DNA from 4 places in the Vreelandella titanicae genome. Region 4 is predicted to be linked to each of the others. Evidence: predicted binding sites of a transcription regulator. Region 4 holds the regulator's gene; each other region holds the start of a gene.

Region 1 (4,537 bases), 120 kb from region 4:
TGATTGGCACCCTGGCCCATCACGCCACCCAGGCGGGACGCGATGCAGTGATCTCCACCGGCGATAAGGATATGGCGCAACTGGTTAATGCCCATATCACTCTGGTGAACACCATGAAGGATGAAACCCTGGATGAGGCGGGCGTAGAAGAAAAATTCGGCCTGCCGCCCGCATTGATTATCGATTTTCTCGCTCTGATGGGTGACAAGGTCGATAACATTCCCGGTGTGCCCGGCGTAGGTGAGAAGACCGCCATTGGCCTGCTGCAAGGCATGGGCGGCGGGCTGGAGACCATTTATGGCGACTTAGAGCGAGTGAAAACGCTCACTTTCCGGGGCGCCAAAACACTGCCCAAGAAGCTTGAGGAGCATCGCGATCAGGCGTTTCTCTCCTATCAGCTGGCCACCATTAAAGTCGACTGCGAGTTGCCGGTGGGCTTGGATGATTTGGATATTGCTCATCCGGACCGCGAAGCGCTGGTCATCCTGTATAAAGAGATGGAATTCCGCCAGTGGCTGGGCGAGCTGCTGGAAGGCAAAGACGAAGGCGTGGATGACGTTAAGGGCGGCGAGCCTGCGCCCGCAAGCGCTGAAGAAGGTGGTAGCGAGTCCGAGGGGGCGAGCACTTCTGTGCAAGCCTCTGTTCGTGAAGATCAGGTCATCCTCGAACAGGCAGACTTCGAGCGCTGGCTGGATCGGCTGCAAAACGCCGAGCGCTTCTGTTTCGATCTGGAAACCACCAGCCTTAATTATATGGACGCAGAAATCGTCGGGGTTGGCTTTTCGCTGGAAGCGGGGGAGGCGGCCTATATCCCGCTTGCCCACGACTACCTGGATGCGCCTAAGCAGCTTGACCGCAAAACGGTGTTGGCGGCGTTAAAACCGCTGCTGGAAGACCCGACAAAAACCAAGATTGGCCAAAACCTCAAGTACGATATTTCCGTGCTGGCCAACTATGCGATTTCCGTGGCAGGCCCTTTTGCTGACACCATGCTGGCGTCGTATGTGCTCAACTCCACCGCTACCCGGCACGATATGGATTCGCTGGCGCTCAAGTATTTGGGTGAAAAGACCATCTCCTTTGAAGAGATTGCCGGTAAGGGCGCCAAGCAGTTGACCTTTAACCAGATTGCCCTGGAGCAAGCGGCGCCATACGCCTGTGAAGATGTCGATATCACCCTGCGGCTGCAGCAAGCGCTGCGTCCCCAGGTCGAAAGCGAAGGGCGTCTGGCGGAGGTGCTGGATAATATTGAGCTGCCGCTGATCAAAGTGCTCTCGCGCATCGAGCGCAACGGTGTCGCCGTGGATGCTGAGCTACTGCACAAACAGAGCCAGCAGTTAGAGCAGCGCATTGGCGAATTAGAACGCGAGGCGTTTGAACTGGCCGGGCGCGAATTTAATCTCGGCTCACCCAAGCAGTTAGGGCAGATTCTGTTTGAAGAGCAGAAAATTCCGGTGCTCAAGAAAACCCCTAAAGGCGCACCTTCTACCGCGGAAGGTGTGCTGGAAGAGTTGGCGCTGGATTACCCGCTGCCCAAGGTGATTATGCAGCACCGGGGGCTGGCCAAGCTGAAGTCCACCTACACCGATAAGCTACCGCGTTTGCTCAATAAAGCCACTGGCCGGGTACACACCAGCTATCATCAGGCGGTCACTGCGACCGGGCGGCTGTCGTCGTCGGATCCCAACTTACAGAACATTCCCATCCGTACCGAAGAGGGGCGCAAAATTCGTCAGGCGTTTATTGCCCGCCCTGGCTACCGTATTGTTGCCGCCGATTACTCGCAAATTGAGCTGCGCATTATGGCGCATTTATCTGAAGATAAAGGGCTGCTGGAAGCGTTTGCCGAAGGGCGTGATATTCACACCGCCACGGCGGCAGAAGTCTTCGGCACCTCTCTTGAGAAGGTCTCTGGCGATCAGCGCCGCAGCGCCAAAGCGATTAACTTCGGCTTGATCTACGGCATGAGTGCCTGGGGGTTGTCGCGTCAGTTGCATATCGAGCGCAACCAGGCGCAAACCTACATTGATCGTTACTTTGACCGCTATCCTGGCGTGGCCCGTTATATGGAGCGTATTCGCTCCCAGGCAGCTGAAGATGGCTTTGTCGAAACCGTGCTGGGTCGGCGGCTCTACCTACCGGAAATTCAGTCGCAAAACCGCAACCGCCGCCAAGGCGCTGAGCGCACCGCGATTAACGCGCCGATGCAGGGCACTGCCGCCGATATTATCAAGCAGGCGATGATCGATGTGGATGCGTGGTTAGCGGAAGGCGAGTTCGATGCGCTGATGGTGATGCAGGTGCACGATGAACTGGTGTTTGAAGTCGCCGAGAAGCAGGTCGAGGCCTTTATCGAGCAGGTGCAAAAACGCATGCAGGGCGCGGCTGAGCTGAAAGTACCGCTGATTGTAGAAGCGGAGAGCGGTGCCAATTGGGATGAAGCGCACTAATGCCTACTACCAACACCGCAAGCCTCGTTCGTTTACGCCTGCGTCTCTGAATGAGGAAGGGGGTGGATGGCATATTGTCGCAACAGTGCAATGCTTAAGTAAGGAATTGATCAAGATCAAATTGTTGGCTCGGGTGGAGGAATAGCCTATACACATCGCTTTGCCTGGGTTAGCACCTGTCTGTGGTTTCCCGGTGGGGCGAAAGGTGTGTTTAAGCTATCCATCGGGAGTCACTCATGGACATTGTTGAATTATCCAGGTTGCAGTTCGCCTTTACGGCGATGGTGCATTTCCTGTTTGTACCCTTAACGCTAGGGCTGTCGATACTTCTGGCGATCATGGAGTCGGTCTATGTCATGACCGGTAAAACCATTTATCGTCAGATGACCAAATTCTGGGGCAAGCTGTTTGGTATTAACTTTGCGTTAGGGGTAACGACCGGTATCGCCATGGAGTTCCAGTTCGGCACTAACTGGTCGTACTACTCTCACTATGTCGGCGATATTTTCGGAGCGCCCCTGGCGATAGAAGCCTTGATGGCGTTCTTCCTTGAGTCGACGCTGGTCGGGCTATTCTTCTTCGGCTGGGATCGCCTGTCAAAAGAGAAGCACCTGGCGGTTACCTGGTTCATGGCCTTGGCGACCAATATGTCAGCCCTGTGGATTCTGGTAGCCAATGGCTGGATGCAGCACCCCGTAGGGTCGGAGCTCAACCTAGCCACCATGCGTATGGAGTTGGTCAGCTTTACAGAGGTACTGCTCAACCCCGTCGCCCAAGTCAAATTTGTGCATACCGTGTCAGCGGGGTACGTCACCGGGGCGATTTTCGTGTTGGCGATTTCAAGCTGGTACCTGCTCAAGGGGCGTGAGATTGCCTTTGCGCGGCGCAGCTTTGCGATTGCTTCTGCCTTCGGGTTGGCCAGCGCGCTATCGGTCATTGTACTGGGCGATGAGTCTGGCTATGAGCTGGGGGATGTGCAGAAGGTCAAGCTGGCCGCCATCGAAGCAGAGTGGCAAACCCATCCCGCACCTGCGGCTTTCACGCTATTTGGGCTCCCCAACGAGGCGGAACAGCACACCGACTTTGCCATCCGCATACCTGGTGTGATGGGCTTGATCGCCACGCGCTCGCTGAATACCGAAGTGATGGGTATTCGGGAGCTTAAGGAAGAGCACCGCGAGCGCATCGTCAATGGCCAGGAAGCCTACGCACTCATGCAGCGCCTGCGCAGTGATGAAGAGCGCGAAGGGGATATGGCTCGGTTCGAGGAAGTGCGCAGCGATCTTGGTTATGGGCTACTGCTCAGTGCCTATAGCGACGATGTAGCCAATGCGACCACAGCCGAAATTGATCAAGCCGTTGAAGCGTCGATTCCTAAGGTTTGGCCGCTTTTCTGGTCTTTTCGGGCCATGGTCGCCGCGGGCTTTAGCATGCTGTTGCTGTTTGCGCTGGCCTTCTGGCATAGCGTACGTCGTCAGCCAGAGAAGTCCCGGTGGCTACTTCGCTTCGCGCTGTTCAGCCTACCGCTGCCTTGGATTGCCTGTGAAGCGGGCTGGTTCGTGGCCGAATATGGGCGTCAGCCGTGGGCAATCGGCGAGATATTGCCGGTGCACTTGGCCATTTCCAGCCTGACTGCTGAGCAGGTGCTGTTTACCCTGATTTCTATTGGCGTCCTCTACACCACCTTCGTCATCATCGAAATGTGGCTGATGCAACACTTTGCCCGCAAAGGGCCCTCCGGTAGCGGTTACCTGGATGATGACGCTGAGTCTGACTATCCAATCTCAACCCCAGCACGGGAGGCATGATGATGGACTACGAAACCCTTAGGTTTGTCTGGTGGGTGCTGATCGGCGTGCTATTGGTGGGCTTCGCGGTCACCGATGGTTTTGATATGGGCGTTGCCGCCTTGCTCAACGTTGTCGGGCGCGGCGATGAGGAGCGCCGGGTGATGATCAACTCCATGGCGCCTCATTGGGACGGTAATCAGGTCTGGCTGGTCACCGCAGGGGGCGCACTGTTTGCCGCTTGGCCTCCAGTTTACGCAACGGCCTTCAACGGCTTCTATCTCGCCTTGATGCTGACAC
Region 2 (4,537 bases), 660 kb from region 4:
TTCCCCGCTATCAAAGTGCCCACGCTGCTGATGTGTGCAGGCAAAGGCGGTGTTATCCAGGATGAAGATCGCGCCGAAATACGCGCCCTTCTACCGACGGTTCGTATTTCTACCGCGGAAAAAGCGGGTCACATGATTCCCTGGGATGACTTCGACGGTTTTTTTGCCGCGTTTGAAGACTTCCTGGGCAGCGAGCTCTAAGAGAGGCCAAATACCATGACCAGCAACTATATAAAGAACGAGATCAAAAGCTACCGTATCGGCCAGATCGTCCCCAGCTCCAATATCACCATGGAGACCGAAATACCCGCCATGCTTACGGCGCGGCAGTTAATCCGCCCGGAACGCTTTACCTTTCACTCCAGCCGCATGCGCATGAAGAACGTCAGCAAGGACGAACTGGCTGCCATGGATGCAGAGTCGGATCGCTGCGCCCTGGAGCTTTCTGATGCAGCGGTGGATGTGATGGGGTATGCCTGCCTGGTTGCCATTATGGCGATGGGGCCCGGCTACCACCGAGAGTCGCAAAAGCGTTTGCGCAGCCGCACCGAAGAGAACGGTTGCGACACGCCGGTGGTCACCAGCGCCGGTGCTCTGGTTGATGCCCTGGGTGTGATGAAAGCCAAGCGCGTGGTGGTAGTGGCCCCCTACATGAAGCCGCTGACCGAAATGGTGGTCGACTACATACGTCAGGAAGGCATTGACGTGCTCGACTACCGAGCGCTTGAGATCCCCAATAACCTGGATGTCGCTCGCCACGATCCCGCCAATCTTCCCGAGATCGTCGCCAGTCTCGATTTAAGTAACGTGGACGCTATCGTCTTGTCAGCCTGTGTGCAAATGCCATCACTACCGGCCGTCGCCAAGGTCGAAGCCCTGACCGGCAAGCCGGTGGTTACCGCAGCTATCGCGACCACCTATGCCATGCTCAAGGCACTCGACCTGGAGCCCATCGTACCGGGCGCGGGCGCCCTCTTGTCAGGGGCTTACTAACAAGATCAGGTACTTATTGACGATATAGAGTGCTGATTAAGGAGACGACCATGTCGCCACACACGACTGATAACAGCGATGGCGTTAGCGATAACACTGCCACGGACAACTACCGAGGCGTGTGGGATGGGCGCATCGGTTTTGGCAAAACGCCCGCGCTGCTGGTGGTTGATTTTATGCAAGGCTACACCACACCAGGTTCGCCGCTATTTGCCCAGGGCGTGGTGGATGCGGTGGCCAATATGCCTCCGCTACTCAATACCGCACGGCGCACTGGCACGCCTGTTATCCACACCAACATCCTGTATCACGCCCCGGATCAAATCGATGGTGGCATTTGGGTCAAGAAGGCGCCGGTCATGCGGGCGATGGTGGCGGGCAACCCTTACGCCGAGTTCTGCCCCGAGGTGGCCCCCCGTGAAGATGAGCTGGTAATGACCAAGCAGTATGCCAGCGCGTTCTTTGGAACTTCGCTTGCCTCCACACTGGTCGCCATGGGTATCGATACACTCATCATTACCGGCTGTTCCACCAGTGGCTGCATTCGCGCCACCGCTGTTGATGGCGTACAGCACGGCTTTCGGGTGATGGTCGTGCGTGACTGCGTGGGTGACCGTCACCCCGCGCCCCATGAAGCTAACCTGTTTGATATCGATAGCAAATATGGCGATGTGATTGGACTGGATGAAACACTGGGATACTTAATGAAGCGTTAGGAGTATCCGAAAACGCAGGTGAAGCGGACGTCTCTGTTGAGTCATCAGTCCGCGTTCATTTTTTCCAGCAGATGCATTAAGGCAACCCGCTCTGCCGGGTTGAGATTTTTCATGGTCTGATCGCTAATTTGCTTGGCACTGGGCACCATAGCCTCGACTAATGTCTCCCCGGCCTCAGTGATCACGACCATGACTTTGCGTTGATCATTAGGGTCGGTGGTTAGCGAGATCCACCCCCGCGCTTTAAGACGTTTAATGACGCCACGGATAGTGGCGGGATCAATCGCCGTGGCGTTGACGATATCGGTTAACGAGCTGGGGCCGCGCTCCATCACCGTGCACAGCGTTACAAATTGAATGGCCGTGAGCTGTTTATCGCTGCTGTAGCGCTGAAAAATAGCCGTATGCCGCTGGTAGGCTTTACGCAGTAGATGCCCTACTTGCTCAGAAAAATCATACCCTTGCTCTGAAGGCGTAGAGTGCTCGCCGGAAGACGAGTGTTTGAACGCACTATCCGTTGTCATTCCATATCCTTAATCTATTGGCGACGTCGTGTATCGAGTATGGCACTGCTTAACAAAATGATGCATCAACGTATGAAATACTCCTTGCGCTGGATCAATTCATCATGCTTTTATGGCGTACACGCTATAATTTTACCTTAGTTATCGCTCTTTCATCACCTAAAATTCATCCGCACTGATCATCGTAAACGCGAGCGTGGGAGGCAGACATGGCTGATAAATCAGACTATACAAGAGAGTCACTGCTGTATGGGTCTGATGTTCTGGTGATCTATCGCGACCCGGTTACGCCCCCCAAGCCCGCGCCCGGACAGCCAGGTACACACTCAAACTTCACCCCACATGAGCCTGAGATATTCATTGCCGTACTGAGCGATAGTCATATCGTGGCTTTCAACGGCCACGTAGACCTGGGCACGGGCATACGCACGGCGCTCGCTCAAATTGTTGCAGAAGAGCTCAGCGTCGCGTTCGACAGCGTCACCATGGTGCTGGGCAACTCCGTTGAAGCCCCCAACCAAGGCCCCACCATAGCCAGTGCATCGATTCAGATCACTGCCGAGCCTTTACGCCGAGCTGCGGCACAGGCGCGGGAGTACCTATTAACCCTGGCAGCAAAGCACTTTGACACTGAGCGCTCACTACTTAGCTGCCAGAACGGCGCTATTACGCCAAGTGATAATAACCGCTCACCCGTTAGCTTTGGGGAGTTACTGCTAGGTACCCGTCATGCGTTAAAGCTTGCCGATGAGGTGCCGCTTAAGCCGGTCAGCCATTATACCCTGGTCGGCCAATCGACCTCCCGCGTGGATATACCCGCCAAGGCCACCGGGCAATTGACTTTTATCCACGACCTACGCCTGCCCAACATGCTGCATGGGCGAGTGATTCGTCCGCCTTATGTAGGCCATGATAGCGGCGACTTTATTGGCAACAGTTTAATCGCGGTAGATGAAAGCTCTGTGGCGCATTTGCCAGGTGTGATAAGCGTCGTGGTGGTCGGTGACTTTGTTGGCGTGGTGGCCGAGCGTGAAGAGCAGGCTGCCGCCGCAGCCAAACAGCTAAAGATCCAGTGGCGCCCAATCGAAGGCTTGCCTCAGTTGGACAACATAGGGCAAGCACTGCTCGACCTGCCCAGCAAGCAGCGCATACTCCTCGAAGAGGGTGATCTCGATAACGCTCTGGCTGCCGCACAGCATCCGCTCAATCGTCACTATGTGTGGCCATTCCAGCTGCATGGCTCCATCGGCCCTTCGTGCTCTGTCGCCGATGCCAACGAAGATGGCCTTCACGTATGGTCGGGCACCCAAAATCCACACAGCCTGCGCGCCGACCTCGCCCGCCTTACCGGTTTGGATGAAGGCGTTATCACCATTACCCGCATGGAAACCTCAGGCTGCTATGGCCGCAACTGCGCCGACGACGTTGGCGCGGATGCAGTGCTGCTCTCTCAGGCGGTGGGTCGACCTGTTCGTGTGCAACTAACCCGTGAGCAGGAGCACACCTGGGAGCCTAAAGGGGCTGCTCAGTATATGGCCATCCAGGGCGGCTTGAACGCAGATGGCAGCCCAGCAGGCTATCGCTTTAATACGCGCTACCCCTCTAACAGTGCGCCCACCCTGGCACTACTGCTGACCGGCGCTGCCTCACCGATTGATATCCCCTTTGAAATGGGGGATCGAACATCAGTGCCGCCCTACCGCTACCCTCATCGCCAAATAGTGTGCGACGACGTCCCGACCCTGGTGCGCGCCTCCTGGCTGCGTGGTGTCTCGGCGCTGCCCAGCACCTTCGCCCACGAAAGCTATATTGATGAGCTCGCCTATTTGGCGGGTGAAGATCCTGTCGCCTATCGGTTGCGCTACTTAGCCGATAACCGCGCCTGCGAGCTTGTCGAAGCGCTAGCCGAACGTGCGAACTGGAAGCCCTGCACCGCTAACGCCAATCCGAGTAGCAATGGCGAGTGGCGCTACGGCCGAGGCTTCGCTTACGCTCAGTACGTACATAGTAAATTTCCCGGCTTTGGCGCCGCGCTCGCCGCCTGGGTGATTGAGCTAAAAGTCAATGTGAAGAGTGGGCGGGTTGTCGTCGAGAACTTATATGTAGGCCAGGATGCAGGCTTGATGGTGAACCCCGCCGGCGTTCGCCATCAGGTGCATGGCAATGTGATCCAGATGCTCAGCCGCACTTTAAAGGAGCGGGTAACCTTTGAGGATGGTTTACCGACCAGCAGAGAGTGGGGCGGCTACCCTATTCTGCGTTTCTCGGAGCTGCCTCCCATCGACGTCATGCTGCTTGATCGCC
Region 3 (4,537 bases), 1.9 Mb from region 4:
CTTCTACGGCATCTGGGACGCCACCACACGGCTCCAGGCAGAAGCCGCCCTGGACGAGTGGATAGCCACCATCCCGAAGGGCCAAAAGGAAGTCTGGAGCGATCTGGTCAGGGCAGTGGGAAACTGGCGCGAAGAGACCATGACCTACTTCGAGACGGACATGCCCGTCACCAACGCTTACACGGAGTCCATCAACCGACTGGCCAAGGACAAGAACCGTGAAGGGCGCGGTTACTCCTTCGAGGTGATGCGGGCACGAATGCTCTACACCACGAAGCACAAGAAGAAGGCACCGACTGCGAAGGTCTCTCCTTTCTACAAGAAAACCATCGGTTACGGACTGCCGGACTTCGCAGAGGAACTCAACTACGGAGTCGATCTATCAACCATCTGAGGGTGGTATCAGATTGATGGGGTGAAGGTGCCCCATCAACCATTAAATCCGTATACCCCTTATTTTTAGCTTACCGTAACGAATCGACCCGTAACGCACTAGCAAAGTAAATCCTAAGTTTAATACAGCGCTTTCGTTTTAGTAATGTATGACTTGAATGCGCCTGCTGTACTACAAGAGTCCGTTAGAACGGCGTGCAGACAGCAGGCGAGCTTTTATCACCCTACTAAAGGGTCATAAATGGCTCATCTTCCTGGCCTGTAAACGTGTACACATTGTAAGGGCTTTCTTGTGGCCCCGGCATACCCGGTGTGCCAATGGGCATACCCGCCAAACCGATACCGTCAATATCGGGTTGTTCCTCAAACAGCGCCTGCACGGCTTCCATTGGAACGTGGCCTTCGATCCAATACTCGCCCATCTCAATGGTATGGCATGAACCCAGGCCATAGGGCACGCCTGCCTGCTGCTTAATATCACCCAGCTCTACATCGTCAATAATCGTCACTTCTACGCCGAGCTCTTCAAGATGGCGTGCATAAGCGTCACAGCAGCCGCACTGGGGGTTTTTATACAATGTTGCCTCTGGCGGTAACGCCGCCTGGGCGGAGACCGCCCCAAGCAGCATGGAACCAGAGAGTAAAAGCTTGGTGCTCATATGTTGCATTATTTTCAACTCCTTAGCGTGAACGACTGAAGAGGTACTTGGCCAGCGAAGCGATCGCCAAGCCAATTAATAACAGCATGGCCAGGGGCATCAACCAGCCTAGCCACCCCATTGACCCCATAAAAGCAAAACATTCCGCGTTCATCATGCCATCACTCCTAAAAAAAGAGGCAATCGCCAAGGCTTATTGCGGGCCATGGTGGCTGGGCATGCTTCCTCTCATCTGTTCACGCTGCTCATCGGTCAGTAAGTCCTGCATCTGATTATGCATGCGCACGTTATCAGCCATCATATCGCCATGAAGGTTGGCCATTTGAGCATGCAGCGCCTTTATTTCCTCTGGTTCAGGGCGTTCAGTCTGCATGGTTTGCATCATGTCGTCGCGCAGGTTCATCAATTCGCCCATCCGCTCAAGCTGGGCCGCGCGGTGTTCTTGGCGCATCTCACGCATGGTACTCATCTGCTGCTCGTCGAGCATACCGCCAATGCCGGACATACTCCCCATGCCTTCCATCATTGGACAAGGCATCATCCCGCTTTGCCCTCCCATCATCATTCCTGGGTACATGCCTTCTTGACTGCCCATCATCATGCCCGAACCCATACCGACTTGGCCGTCCATCATATTGCCCTGACCTTGGGCGCCTTGGCTCATACCTTGAGCGAAGATGGCGCTGCTGGGGACACTGAGGCTTGCAGCCAGACCAATGGCAAAGATCATCTTGTGCTTAACCATGATATTTCCTCTTATCATGTTGCTGGTCGAGACATCGCCTTATCCATTAAAAATGGAAGAAGGCGGAGTTAGCTTTCGTTATAAGCCTACAACCTATAGGTGGCCCAAAGGTAAAGGAGAAACCGATCCCAATACCTAAGTGTTGTCACAGATCATTTTTTCCGCCATTTTCAGCCCTGTTTCAGGTTGGCACGTTTTAACACCGACTCATTTCCATGAAGAAAAGCACGACGCCATGCGCCTTGTTCGCCAAACAGGGCAGATGAACGATGTAAGAAGGCTCAGCCGAATCAGTTTTAGCGCCTCCGCGATGAAGTAACGGCATCCATTCAACCCTAAAAATATATAAGGATACGGTATGCAAAAGAAGACGAGTTCGCTCCCTATCATTCACGCTACCTTAGCAACGCTGTTGCTGTCGCTAGCAATCCCAGTGCTGGCCCATGAAGGGGGCGCAAGCACTTCGCCTAAGGATGGCGTCACCATTCAGGATTCCCCAGCAGAGATTGGCATCGAGTTTGGTGGCATGATGCGCATCACCCAGTTTGAAGTGACAGGCCCAAACGGCCCCGTTCCTCTTGATGGTCAGCCAGGCAGTGAACAGGTCGAACGCTACGTCGTGAAGCCCGGTGAAATTCTTTCGGCTGGGGACTACCAGGTGCACTGGCGCGGCCTATCGGATGACGGACACATGATGTCCGACGGTTTTAACTTCTCGGTCGAGCCCTGACCCGTGGCTTGGTGGTTCTCCGTAAATAGCCTCGATGTCTGGACCGTCGCGATGATTCTCGTGGCGGCCGGGATTTACCTTAGCGCCCTAGTCGCGACGGGGGCCGTGTTGTTTCGTCTAGCGTTTCCCCGGCTCCCTGATCACGACCGGAGGCGCGTCGCCCGCATGGGTGTCCTTTCTGCCTGGGCGGGGGTCATCCTGATTCTGTTCCAGTGGTCTTTAGAAGCTGGTTACCTTGGAGGCGGCAATATAGCGGCTGCAACCAACCCAATGTTGCTCGGGATCGTGTTCGATGGCGCGTCCGGGGGTCGACTAATACTGGTGGTAGCTGGTTTGCTGCTGGTCCAGGCGATTCAGCTTAATAACTTAGCGTTCTCGAAAACAGCCAACAGCTTGAGCCTAGTAGGCGTTTTATTGGTGATGCTGGCATTCGTGCAGGTGGGGCATACAGTAAACACCCCACGCCTCGTTCTGGCTGTCTTGCTGATCGTTCACCTGATGGCGGCAGCATTCTGGGTAGCCTCGCTGTGGCCGCTGTTCCACTTAGTGGGGCAACATTACAACCACGGCAATACCGCCCGCATTCTGACCCGTTTCGGGCAACTCGCCATGGGCGGAGTTGGCGTGTTGGTACTGGCGGGCGTCACTTTGGCCACGCTGCTAACAGGCGGTCTCACACCCCTGCTCACCACGGCATATGGACAGTTCTTGATCGGCAAAGTATTGATTGTCGCGGTGCTGCTGTTATTTGCTGCCGCGAACAAGTGGCGGCTTGTACCTGCCTTTGAGAGCGGCGATGCAACAGCCCCACGACGTTTGCAGCGCAGTATTGCGCTGGAGGTGGTGCTGGTCGTGGTTATCCTGCTGATCACGGCGGTGCTGACAAGGGTGACATCACCGAATGGGTGACCGTCAGGACAACCACCTTAGGTAGTTAAGAACCTAGCTTAATAGCTATAAGCAACGCTATCCGGAAGGCAAGGCCGATGCCATCCGCGCGCGACAAGAGATGCACACCCGCCACGTGGCCGTGGTGGTTCGTGGCATCTTGATGTGGTTCAGAAATTGTAGCCCAGACCAATCGTATAAGCCCAGATACCGTCCTCCTGAAACGCATCGGTGGCATCGTCGGTATCGCTGAACAGGAACTGATACTCAGCGCGAGCGAGGAAATAGGCCTTGGGCAGAACATAGTATTTCATACCCGTTTCCCGTCCCGCGAAGGCGCTGTCTTTGACGCCGTCTCCATAGATACCACCGAGGCTAGCACCGACGAAGGGCCGCGCACGACCATCAAGGAACTGATGGGTTAGGTAACCACGGGTTGAGCCGTTCCAGAAACCATCTGTGACGCCCGCCTTCGCCTTCGACATCGGCGTAATTGACGCTTTGCCGAACACCGGCAACCATGTTATCCCTCAGATACCAACCAAGATCAACAGTCTCACGCCGAAGTTTCCGCTATTAAAATTCCGATCGTTACTGCCAGTTCCAGAGATCGAAAACTCACGGACACCCCCTTGTGGGCCGTACTCTGAGTTTTGGGCGGATGCTGCCCTAGGCAGAACAGCGAGAAGACAAAAAGCCATTGCTGCAGTGTTGACTCTATTCATGAGGAGACCCTTCCTGACATTATTAGGATTGTATTTCCATAATGCACTATTCGTTATCTAGCGCGGATAGTAACGCGACCGATACCTTGGCGATCAAACGACACGGACCCGCACCATCATGTTCAGGGTCTGACATCACACGATCTGTGCGTTAGCACACACGTATATGATGGAATCTGAAAAACTGGCTACCGGATTGAGGATATGTGCTTCACCACAGCCGATCGACTCACCATCGGCATTATGCTCGGCTACATCGTATCCGGACTGATCATTCTTAGGCATCAGTTCCCGGCTGCCTTGCTAGCAACGGTTCTTTACTGATCATTTATTAGTTCTGGTCGACCGGTCGATTCCACCGCCTCGACTGGGTCAGCGACGCGACATGGTTTCTATA
Region 4 (4,537 bases):
CTTGAGCGGCGCATCAAAGCCACCTCGACGTTTGATCGCTTGGATGCCCTGGTTACTGACGGCCGGTTGGATCGCCGTTTTGCCGATGACCTGGGCGAAGCGTTGGCGCTCTTTTCTGAGCTGCGCCTCAAGCAGCAGCTAAGTACGCTGGAAACTTCTGCGGATGCGAAAGAAACTAACGCCCAAAGCAGCAGACGCGCTAACCGTGTCGTGGTGCAGAACCTCTCTTCCCTGGAGCGCGACCTACTGCGCGAAGCGATGCATATTGTCAAAGACTTTAAGCAGCGGCTTTCCCACCGTTACCATTTGGAGTATTCGTGAGCGGAATGCGGCTGTTAGATCGACATGTGACGCTATTTAGCGGCTCGCTGCGCACCTTGTTAAGGCGTGAAAGTGACCGGCGTCGTTGTGCAGACTCCCCCTATGCCTGGCTGTTTCAGCCCTATATGGGCGAAGAGCTGGTGGCGCTCGCCTGCACAGCAACGCCCACGCAATCATCACCTGTGATCAGCGTGGCGGCAGTGGTGCTGAGCCATCAGCAGGTGCATACCAGTCGTGCTTTTGTGATCACCCTTGGTAGCGCAAAGCAGCCCGAGAGCGCAACGCTGCGCCGTCATCACTTGCTGTGCGAGGCGGGGGAGATACTGCCACCAAATAGTGATAACTTGAGCGCGCTAGTAGAATTTATCGGCAATCGGCCCATCGTTGGCTGGCAGTTAGAGAGGCGCATTGGAGCATTGAATGCACTACTCAGTAAGCGGCTGAATTTTGCCCTGCCCAACGCCCAGGTCGATGTGGCAAAACTGCATCAGCGCCAACTGCGCCGTTTGCACCCGGAGGTCGAAGCGCCCAGCAGCTTCGCCCAGGCGTTGGCATGCTGGCAAGTACCCGTCATGGGCATGCAGAGTGTGCTTGGAGAGGCCACCGCCAGCGCACTGCTGTATATGCGCCTGCAGCGTATTATGGCGCAGGTGGCATAGTAGTCTCTTTCGTCGTGGCGAGGACAGCTTTCCGCGAGGGCGCTGTGAACCCCTCCCTGGGCGCTACTTTTGTCATCCATGACAAAAGACCCTCGCTCCAAGCTGCCCTCGCACCGAGGTATGGTGCAGCGGTCAAAATAGTCACTTCCAATTGCGATATCTTGTGTGGCTACGTCTGATTAGTTGGGTCAGGCGGTGAGTGTTGTTAGAATAGTTATTACTTTTTTCTCTCACGCCTTCTACCCTCGGCAGTGCTTATACCATGCAAACTCTTGATCACTTTGATCCTGCTCACCTTGATACGGTTGGAGCCACCCCAGCTGACGCTGAGCACGACCAGCCTGAGCTGGCTGATGCGAAGCAGAAGCGTGAATTTAACAAGCTGCAAAAGCGTCTGCGCCGAGAAGTGGGCAATGCGATCATTGATTATCAAATGATCAATGAAGGTGATCGCGTAATGGTCTGCCTCTCCGGTGGAAAGGACAGCTACACGATGCTGGAGATTTTGCGCAATTTGCAGCGCAATGCGCCGGTCAATTTTTCGCTGGTAGCGGTCAATCTGGATCAAAAACAGCCGGGTTTTCCCGAGCACGTATTGCCTGCGTATCTGGATAAGCAGGGCGTGGAGTACCACATTGTCGAGCGCGATACTTACTCGGTGGTAAAAGAGAAAACCCCGGAAGGTAAAACCACCTGCACGCTTTGTTCACGGCTGCGGCGCGGCTCGTTGTATGGCTTTGCCGAAGAGATTGGCGCCAATAAGATAGCCCTGGGCCATCACCGGGAAGATATTCTCGAAACACTGTTTCTCAATATGTTCTTTGGCGGCAACCTGAAAGCGATGCCGCCAAAGCTGCTATCCGATGATGGGAAGAATATCGTTATTCGGCCGTTGGCCTACTGCAAAGAGGCTGATATCGCCGAGTTTTCGCGGCTGATGGCGTTTCCGATTATTCCCTGCAACCTGTGCGGTTCACAGCCTAATATGCAGCGTCAGGTGGTCAAAGAGATGCTCGCCGAGTGGGACAAAAAGTTTCCTGGCCGCCTGGAGAGCATGTTCAAGGCTGTCACCAACATTGCCCCTTCCCAGTTGGCCGACCGCAGCCTGTTCGATTTTGAAGGCCTTGAGGCCAAGCAAGCAGAGCTACTGGCGGGGCGTATCCAAGCCTTTAACGTCAGCTAACTGTTTGCTCTTCCTCTTCGGCGAGGGTAATCAAGCGCGGCATATCGAGAATGTTGACCTCTCGCCCGGAGACCGCCACCACACTCTGCTGCTGAAAGCGGCTTAGTATGCGGCTGACCGTTTCCACCGCTAAGCCCAGGTAGTTGCCGATATCAGCCCTGGGCATTGAGAGGCGAAAGCTGTAAGGCGAGTAGCCCCGGCGACGAAAACGATCCGAGAGGGTAATCAAAAAACTTGCCAGCCGCTGATCGGCGGTTTTACGCGAAAGTAGCCGCATCATACGCCGGTCATCGCGCAACTCTTTGCTCATGCTACGATAAAGCTGGCCACGCAGTTCGGGTAGCTCCTCCGAGAGTAAGTCCAGGCGGTCAAAAGGAATCTCGCAGACGGTGGTCGTTTCCAGGGCGATAACGCTACCGGGGTAATGCTCTTCGTCAATGCCATCCAACCCCACCAATTCACTGGGCAGGTAGAAATTGGTTAGCTGCTCGCTGCCGTTACCTTCGGCGGTGACCTGTTTCAAACTGCCCGAACGGACTGCGTAAACGCTGGTAAAGGTGTCGCCCTGACGAAACAGCGGCTCGCCTTTTTTGAGTGGTGCACGGCGACGAATAATAGCGTCGAACTGCCCCATATCGTCCAGCTCAAGGGCAAGCGGCAAGCACAGAGAACTCAAGCTGCAGGTTTGGCAGCGAGTTTCGTGGAGTAGTGAGCGACGACGGCTCATGGGTTCCAACATGCGTTGCTCCTTGAGTGGGTCACACTTATCAATTAGAAAATCCTTACTTATTATAGTCGCTTTAGCATGCCTGCAATAAGGTGATTAAACAATCTTAGAATACCGTTGTCCCGTTTGCCCGGAAAGGTGGGTATCAAACGCCATCGCTATATGGCGAATCAGCAGCCGCCCCATCGGCGTGGCGTTAAGCTGATCAGCGCTGCGGGTCAGCAGGCCATCCTGTTCGGCGCTCTGCAGGCGCTCAAGCGCTGGCGCAAAGTAGCGGGGGGCATCGATGTTCCAGCGTTGACTAACGGCGGCCAGGTCAATGCCCATATCGCACATCAGCCGCTCAATTACATCCCGGCGGATCAGGTCGTCATCACTTAAGCGTATGCCACGCACGGTGGCAAGCTGCCCCTGATCCAGCGCCGCTTCGTAGCGGGCCAGATCGCTAGGATTCTGCGCATAGACGTCATCAATACGGGAAATCGCCGATACGCCAAGCCCGATTAAGTCGCACTGAGCATGGCTGGAGTAGCCCTGGAAGTTGCGCTGCAGCGAGCCTTCGCGCTGGGCAATAGCCAGGCTATCGTCAGGGCGGGCAAAGTGATCCATACCGATATGCACATAGCCAGCTGCGGTGAGCATTTCGATGGTGGTGCGCAGAATCGCTAGCTTCTCTTCTCCGCCTGGCAAGTCATCGACATTAATGCGCCGCTGCGGGGCAAAACGCTCGGGCATATGCGCGTAATTAAACACAGAAAGGCGCGCCGGGTTGAGCTCAATCACCTGGCGTAGGGTGTTGGCAAAGCTCTTTTCAGTCTGAAATGGCAAGCCATAAATTAGGTCGAGATTGAGCGAGCGAAAGCCCAGGCGATGCGCCTCATCCATCAGCGTTTCGGTAAGTACCCGAGGCTGGATACGATTAATCGCTTTTTGCACCAGTGGACTTAAATCCTGAACGCCCAAGCTGATGCGATTAAAGCCGAGGGATTCGAGATGGCGCAGCGTAAACACATCCGCTTCGCGAGGATCTATTTCAATTGCGTAATCGCGATCAGCAGACGATGAAAGACCAAAACGTGCATCCAGCCGATCAATCAGGTCGCCCATTTGGTTCAAACTGAGAAATGTCGGCGTGCCGCCGCCCCAATGCAACTGCTCCACCGGTCGTGATGTATCCAAATGGCGTGCGGTCAGCACCATTTCACGGTCAAGCCGGGCTATATAGGGCTCGGCAAGGGCAGTGTTTTTGGTAGCGATTTTATTACACGCGCAGTAGAAGCAGATCTTGCGGCAGAAGGGCACATGAACGTACAGCGAGAGCGGACGCTTACTGGCATTGCTACGCTCCAGCGCCTGGGTCAGGTCGCCAGGGGTAAATTGGTCGTGAAACGATAGCGCTGTTGGGTAGGAGGTGTAGCGTGGGCCGTTGGTGTCGTAGCGACGCAGTAACGCTTCGTCCCACACCGGCTGCATAGGGGCTGCGGCAGCAGCGGGTGCAAGAGGCAAGGCAGCAGGGGTATGAACGGGCATGAAGGGGCGCTCCGACGTTAGGATATGCCGCTAGCCTAACCCGTGGTGAGGAGGTAAATGTTGAGCCACGTCATGCTATTAGAGGTTGTGTGCCGTAAGAGTCCAGAGCTGCCACAG

The links. The regulator FNR, encoded in region 4, switches genes on or off when oxygen is low (the NO sensors DNR and NnrR bind a similar motif). The targets are predictions, from matches to a motif close to TTGATNTANATCAA.
Region 1: a site for FNR is predicted at 2,557-2,570, ahead of HZS52_RS09865 (cytochrome ubiquinol oxidase subunit I). Genes of this name have one in related genera too.
Region 2: a site for FNR is predicted at 2,318-2,331, ahead of HZS52_RS07530 (xanthine dehydrogenase family protein molybdopterin-binding subunit). Genes of this name have one in related genera too.
Region 3: a site for FNR is predicted at 1,940-1,953, ahead of HZS52_RS01880 (copper resistance CopC family protein). Genes of this name have one in related genera too.

Annotation. Positions count from the first base shown of each region.
Region 1 covers NZ_CP059082.1:2,146,733-2,151,269, forward strand. Annotated here, with positions in the region: gene polA (DNA polymerase I) at 1-2,450, shown strand, start outside; gene HZS52_RS09865 (cytochrome ubiquinol oxidase subunit I) at 2,687-4,258, shown strand; gene cydB (cytochrome d ubiquinol oxidase subunit II) at 4,255-4,537, shown strand, end outside.
Region 2 covers NZ_CP059082.1:1,608,837-1,613,373, reverse strand. Annotated here, with positions in the region: gene HZS52_RS07550 (alpha/beta fold hydrolase) at 1-201, shown strand, start outside; gene HZS52_RS07545 (maleate cis-trans isomerase family protein) at 244-993, shown strand; gene HZS52_RS07540 (N-carbamoylsarcosine amidohydrolase) at 1,044-1,709, shown strand; gene HZS52_RS07535 (MarR family winged helix-turn-helix transcriptional regulator) at 1,754-2,233, opposite strand; gene HZS52_RS07530 (xanthine dehydrogenase family protein molybdopterin-binding subunit) at 2,443-4,537, shown strand, end outside.
Region 3 covers NZ_CP059082.1:405,366-409,902, forward strand. Annotated here, with positions in the region: gene HZS52_RS01865 (ISL3-like element ISPpu12 family transposase) at 1-394, shown strand, start outside; gene HZS52_RS01870 (DUF411 domain-containing protein) at 621-1,061, opposite strand; gene HZS52_RS24595 (hypothetical protein) at 1,075-1,209, opposite strand; gene HZS52_RS01875 (hypothetical protein) at 1,246-1,797, opposite strand; gene HZS52_RS01880 (copper resistance CopC family protein) at 2,156-2,527, shown strand; gene HZS52_RS01885 (copper resistance D family protein) at 2,693-3,436, shown strand; gene HZS52_RS24305 (hypothetical protein) at 3,586-3,900, opposite strand.
Region 4 covers NZ_CP059082.1:2,270,283-2,274,819, forward strand. Annotated here, with positions in the region: gene HZS52_RS10395 (DUF294 nucleotidyltransferase-like domain-containing protein) at 1-321, shown strand, start outside; gene HZS52_RS10400 (3'-5' exonuclease family protein) at 327-980, shown strand; gene ttcA (tRNA 2-thiocytidine(32) synthetase TtcA) at 1,243-2,163, shown strand; gene fnr (fumarate/nitrate reduction transcriptional regulator Fnr) at 2,156-2,902, opposite strand; gene hemN (oxygen-independent coproporphyrinogen III oxidase) at 2,987-4,420, opposite strand; gene HZS52_RS10420 (sulfite exporter TauE/SafE family protein) at 4,499-4,537, opposite strand, start outside.